Regions from separate parts of the Methylobacterium sp. PvP105 genome, predicted to be linked through region 1. Evidence: predicted binding sites of a transcription regulator. Region 1 holds the regulator's gene; the other holds the start of a gene.
What was found. The regulator HrcA, encoded in region 1, represses chaperone genes, less so after heat shock. The targets are predictions, from matches to a motif close to GTTAGCACTCNCNNNNNGNGAGTGCTAAC.

Region 1 (3,252 bases):
GCTCGTAGGTCGGCAGGATGCCGATCAGCAGCGAGCCGAAGCACATCATCAGCACCGAGATGACCATCGAGGTCCGGCGGCCGACCCGGTCGGCGATGCGCCCGAACAGCCATCCGCCGATCGGTCGCATGAAGAAGCCCACCGCGAAGATGCCGGCGGTCTGCAGGAGCTGGCTGGTGGAATCGCCCTTCGGGAAGAAGGCCGGCGCGAAGTAGAGCGCGAAGAACGCGTAGCAGTAGAAGTCGTACCACTCGACGAGATTGCCCGAGGACGATCCGACGATCGCCCAGATCCGGCGCTTCCGGTCCGCAGCATCATCGAGGGCACTCGGTGCGATACCGATCGTATCGTCTCGAGAGGCGGACATGGCGTCTCCGTGGATCAATCTTGATGCCGGCCGAAACCGGTCTCTTCTTCGTGCGGCGCGACGTTACAGGTGACGCGCCTGATCGCAAGACCGTGATCCGACTTAGCCGAGGACAGCGCGGGCGCGTGTCACCGGCCGCGCGTCCACAGTGCCGCGGGACGGAACGGTTCGCCCCGAGGCCCCGTTGCGGCCCGGCGTGGGCGTCGATGGCGCTCCGACCACCCCAGGAGGAGAAGCCATGAAGCGGATTCTGAGAGACACGGTCGCGGCGGCCCTCGTCGTCGCCGGAGCGGCGACGGCGTTCGCGCAGGGCGGCCCGGGCGGCGGCGGAGCCGGACCCGGCGGCGGCGGCGCCGGCGGTCCCGGTGGCGCGGCCGGTGCGGGCGCCGGTCCGGCCGGTGGCGGTGCGGGCGGCGGTGCGGGCGGCGGCATGCGGGGTGGCGCCGGCGGGGCCGAGGGCGGGGCGATGCGCGGCCCCGGCGGGGCCGAGGGTGGCCCGCGCGGCGCCGAGCCGGGCGGCGCCGCCGGTCGCGGTACCGAGGGGCCGGGCCGTCCGGGCGGCGCGGCCGAGCGCAACGGACCGGCGGACCGGGGCGGGCCGGCCGCGAATCCCGGTGCCGGCGATCGCGGGGACCGGGGCGAGCGGGGTGGGCGCGAGCCCGGCGCCGGTCCCGAGCGCGGCAACCGCGACGCGGCCGGTCCCGCGCGCGGCGATCGCGGTCCGGCCGCGGAACGGGGTGGCCGCGCCGGCGCCCGCGACCGCGGCGCCGTCCGCGGCGCTGTCGGCCGCCTCGATACCCGTCAGCGGACCGAGTTCCGCAGCTCGATCACGCGCCTGGGCGTCTCGCCGCTCCGGGACGTGGCCTTCGGTCTGGCGGTGGGCACGGCGATCCCGCGCTCGATCACCCTCCACCGGCTGCCGCCGGCGATCATCGAGCTGGTGCCGGAATACGAAGGTTACGACTTCATCCTCGTGCGGGACGATATCGTGATCATCGATCCCGACACCTACGAGATCGTGGACGTGATCCCGGCCTGAGCGGGCGGTCACAGGAAGATCGGTGCGCCGGGCGGATCCTCTGCCCGGTGCCCTCTACCGCCCGCCGTCCAGGAGCTTCGACACCACGCGCGCCGTGTAGTCGACCATCGGCACGATCCGCGCGTAGTTGAGCCGGGTCGGACCGATCACGCCGACGACGCCGACGATCTTCTGCGAACCGTCGCGGAACGGCGCCGCGATCAGCGAGGAGCCCGACAGCGAGAACAGCTTGTTCTCCGAGCCGATGAAGATCCGCACGCCCTCGCCGCCCTCGGCGCGGGACAGGAGATCGATCACGTCCTTCTGGGTCTCCAGATCGTTGAACAGCAGGCGGATGCGCTCGAGGTCCTCGACCGCGCGCAGGTCGTCGAGCAGGTTGGCCTGCCCGCGCACGATCAGCTGGCGCGCCTCCGACGGGCCGACCGGCGTGGCGAGCCCGGCATCGACGAGGCGCTCGGTGATCGCGTCGAGCTCCCGCTTCATCGCCTTGCGACCGGCCTCGATCTCGGCGCGGAGCGTGCCGAGCGTGCGGCCCTGCAGGCGCGCGTTCAGGAAGTTCGTCGCCTCCTGGAGCGCGCCGGCCGGCAGGCCCGGCGGCAGGTCCACGAGGCGGTTCTCCACCGAGCCGTCGTCCGAGACGAGGATGACGAGGGCCCGGGCCGGATCGAGGCGCACGAACTCGATGTGCTTCAGGTTGACGTTCGCCTTCGTGGTCAGGACGACCCCGGCGCCCCGGGAGACCCCGGACAGCATGGTCGAGGCCTCGGCCAGGGCCGAGTCGAACGTGTGGCCCGAGGCGGCGGCGCGCATCTGCGCCTCGATCCGCGCCTGCTCGTCCTGGCTGACGTCGCCGAGCTCGAGCATCGCGTCGACGAAGAAGCGCAGGCCCAATTCCGTGGGCAGGCGGCCGGCGGACGTGTGCGGGGCGAAGATCAGGCCGGAATGCTCCAGATCCGCCATGACGTTGCGGATCGAGGCCGGCGACAGCGCCATCGGGAGGATGCGCGCCAGGTTCCGGGACCCGACCGGCTCGCCGGTGGTGAGATAGCTCTCGACGATCTGCCGGAAGATCTCCCGGGCACGCTCGTTGAGGGCGGCGAGCGCCTGCATGGACTGGCCGTTCGGGAAGTTGGGACTGGGGTGTGTCACGAGGTCATCCTGTGGTCCGATCATGTCCAACCGTCCCGCGCGGATCAATCCGCACGGCGATGCTTGCCCGTGGTTGCGCGGCGGCCTAAGAGCGCGGCCCTCGACACTCTCGACAGAAGGGGCCCGCGATGCGGCCTTCCAAGCGTGCCGCCGACGAGTTGCGGCCCGTGAGCCTGGAGCGCGCGGTCTCGCGCTACGCCGAGGGCTCGTGCCTCGTAAGTTTCGGCAACACCCGGGTGCTCTGCACCGCGTCCCTGGAAGAGCGCGCGCCGCCGTGGCTGCGCGGTTCCGGCAAGGGCTGGGTCACGGCCGAGTACGCCATGCTCCCGCGTGCGACGCACGAACGCACCCGCCGCGAGGTCGGTTCCGGGAAACCGTCGGGCCGGACCCAGGAGATCCAGCGGCTGATCGGCCGGTCGCTGCGCGCCGTCACCAACCTGCCGGCCATGGGCGAGCGCCAGATCACGATCGACTGCGACGTGATCCAGGCCGACGGCGGCACACGGACGGCCGCGATCACGGGCGCCTGGGTGGCGCTGCACGATTGCTTCGCCTGGATGCGGACGCGCTCGATCATCTCCGTCGATCCGCTGCGCGACCACGTCGCCGCCGTCTCGTGCGGCCTGTACAAGGGCACGCCGGTTCTCGACCTCGACTACGCCGAGGATTCGGCGGCCGAGACCGACGCCAACTTCGT
Region 2 (3,252 bases), 2.7 Mb from region 1:
CCGACGCGGATCACCGCGACGCCGCCCGCGAGCTTGGCCAGACGCTCCTGCAGCTTCTCACGGTCGTAGTCCGAGGTGGTCTCCTCGATCTGCGCCTTGATCTGCGAGATGCGGCCCTCGATGTCGGACTTCTCGCCGACGCCGTCGATGATCGTGGTGTTCTCCTTCTCGATACGCACGCGCTTGGCGCGGCCGAGCATGGGGAGCGTCACGTTCTCGAGCTTGATGCCGAGATCCTCGGCGATCATCTGGCCCTTGGTCAGGATCGCGATGTCCTCGAGCATCGCCTTGCGGCGATCACCGAAGCCCGGCGCCTTGACGGCCGCGACCTTGAGGCCGCCGCGGAGCTTGTTGACGACGAGCGTGGCGAGCGCCTCGCCCTCGATGTCCTCGGCAATGATCAGGAGCGGCTTGCCGGTCTGAACAACGGCCTCGAGCACCGGCAGCATGGCCTGGAGCGAGGAGAGCTTCTTCTCGTGGATGAGGATGTAGGGGTCCTCGAGCTCGGCGACCATCTTCTCCGCGTTCGTGATGAAGTACGGGGAGAGGTAGCCGCGGTCGAACTGCATGCCCTCGACGACGTCGAGCTCGGTCTCGGCCGTCTTGGCCTCCTCGACCGTGATCACGCCCTCGTTGCCCACCTTCTGCATGGCGTGGGCGATCATCTCGCCGATCTCCTTGTCGCCGTTGGCGGAGATCGTGCCGACCTGGGCGACCTCGTCGGAGGTCGAGACCTTCTTGGCGCGCGCGATGATGTCCTTGACGGCGGCCTGGGTGGCGAGGTCGATGCCGCGCTTCAGGTCCATCGGGTTGATGCCGGCGGCGACGTACTTGGCGCCCTCGCGGACGATGGCCTGGGCCAGCACGGTCGCGGTGGTGGTGCCGTCACCCGCGATGTCGTTGGTCTTCGAGGCCACTTCGCGCACCATCTGGGCGCCCATGTTCTCGAACTTGTCGGCGAGCTCGATCTCCTTGGCGACCGTCACACCGTCCTTGGTGATGCGCGGGGCGCCGAAGCTCTTCTCGATCACGACGTTGCGGCCCTTCGGGCCCAGCGTCACCTTCACCGCATCCGCGAGGATGTCGACGCCGCGCAGCATCTTATCGCGGGCGTCGGCGGAGAAACGAACGTCTTTCGCTGCCATTGTGTGCCTCTTAGCTACTGGTTGAACCCCAAGGCCGGGACGGCCTCAAAGGGCGATGACGGGTGATCCGATCAGAGGGCGACGACTCCCATGATGTCGGATTCCTTCATGATCAGGAGGTCCTGACCGTCGATCTTGACCTCGGTGCCGGACCACTTGCCGAACAGGACGCGGTCGCCGGCCTTCACGTCGAGCGCGTTGACGCGGCCCTGCTCGTCGCGGGCGCCGGGGCCGACGGCGACGACTTCGCCCTCCTGCGGCTTCTCCTTGGCGGTGTCCGGGATGATGATGCCGCCCTTGGTCTTCTCTTCGCTCTCGATGCGACGGACGACCACGCGGTCGTGCAGCGGACGGAACTTCATGAGCTGCCCTCTTGCTTCAGGTCTGGAGTTGGCGTTGATGCGGCCGGCGGGACCGCTCGCGAACTCGACTGTTAGCACTCTGTCTCGGCGAGTGCCAAAGACGGCCGCGAGATAGGCGCGGGCGGGTTCCGAGTCAAGGCTGTCGCACCCCCGCGCGACGGTGCGATGACGCGCCGGCGGCTCCTTTCCCCCTCATGGATAACGCGCTCTCATGCTGAGCCTGCACGGACCCGAAGGCCCGGTGGCGCTGCAACCCGGCAGGCCGGTCGCGCGCGACACCGTGTGGCTCGACCTGAACGATCCCACGCCGGAAGAGGCCGCGGCGGTCGAGGCCGCGACCGGTCTGCGCGTGCCGTCCCGGGCGGCGCTCTCGGAAGTGGAGACGTCGAGCCGCCTGCGCCGGGTGAAGGGCGGGCTCTCGCTCTCGACGCCGATGATCACCTTCGAGCAGAGCGCGTCGCAGCTGAAGCCGCTGGGCTTCCTGCTGACCAAGGATCACCTCGTCACGATCCGCTTCCACGAGCTGCGCGCCTTCGAGACCTCCGCGAAGCGCATCGCGGACGGCGACGGCAGCACGACACCCAGCGAGATCTTCCTCGTCGTCCTGGAAGAGCTGGTCGACAGCCTCGCCGACGCCCTGGAAGACATGGGATCCGAGCTCGACACGCTCTCCACCCGCATCTTCGACTTCGACGTCCGCGGCGCAGAGCGGCGGCGCCTGGAGCGCCCCCCGCCCCGGCGCCGCGATCTCGCCCTGCGCCGGATTCTGCGCGGCATCAGCAACCGCGGGAAGGTTCTGGGAAAGATCCGGTCGAGCCTGCTCGGCCTCGAACGGATCATCCCGTTCGTCGCCGCGGCCTGCGACGGCCTCGGCCTGCCGGAGGATTCCCGCTTCGAGACGATCAAGCGGGACATCGAGTCCCTCGACGAGTTCGAGACGCGGCTCGCCGAGAACGTCCAGTTCCTGCTCGACGCCGCCCTCGGCCTCATCACGATCGAGCAGAACAACGTCTTCCGGGTCCTCACCGTAGTCTCGGTGGTCGGCGTCCCGCCGACGCTGATCGCGTCGATCTACGGCATGAACTTCAAGCACATGCCCGAGCTGGATTGGGCTCTCGGATATCCCTACGCGCTCGGCCTGATCCTCTTGAGCGCGGTCGCGCCGATCATATACTTCCGCATGCGGGGCTGGTTCTAATATTGACCGAAAAATTATAGCATTGGAAACACCACATCGCATCTCAGCCGCCGAGGGCGGCGCCGGTCCGGACACGAGCACAGAGCGGACACGGCGTCGCAAGCATTCGTTCGATCTTCGCCCGCGCTTAACCTGAACGAATTCCGAAATAAGCAATTCATTAACGATGCGGCGCTAGACCCGGCGCGGGGGAACGCGAGCGGGACCATGTTCAATCGTACTGTCTTCAACGAGGCCCAGGCCAAGATCGACGCCCTGGACCGCTCACTCGCGATCATCGAATTCTCGATGGACGGGACCGTCCTCCACGCGAACCAGAACTTCCTGCGGCTGATGAAGTACAGCCTCAGCGACGTCCAGAGCCGGCATCACCGCATCTTCGTGGACAAGAGCTATGCCGAGACCGCGGAGTACGCCGCGTTCTGGGACAAGCTCAAGGACGGTCAGTACGTCACGGGCGAGTTCCTGCGCCTCGACAAGGAGGGCGACTCGGTCTGGCTCGAGGCGACGTACAATCCCGTCCTCGACGCGCGGGGCAAGCCGATCA

Region 2: the regulator HrcA is predicted to act here: its motif matches at 1,578-1,606, upstream of groES (co-chaperone GroES).

The regions. Positions count from the first base shown of each region.
Region 1 is NZ_JAGIPA010000001.1:4,100,669-4,103,920, reverse strand. Features, by position in the region: gene J3A75_RS20210 (MFS family transporter) at 1-367, opposite strand, end outside; gene J3A75_RS20205 (DUF1236 domain-containing protein) at 606-1,406, shown strand; gene hrcA (heat-inducible transcriptional repressor HrcA) at 1,461-2,516, opposite strand; gene rph (ribonuclease PH) at 2,684-3,252, shown strand, end outside.
Region 2 is NZ_JAGIPA010000001.1:1,383,335-1,386,586, forward strand. Features, by position in the region: gene groL (chaperonin GroEL) at 1-1,145, opposite strand, end outside; gene groES (co-chaperone GroES) at 1,217-1,507, opposite strand; gene J3A75_RS06610 (CorA family divalent cation transporter) at 1,719-2,705, shown strand; gene J3A75_RS06615 (methyl-accepting chemotaxis protein) at 2,913-3,252, shown strand, end outside.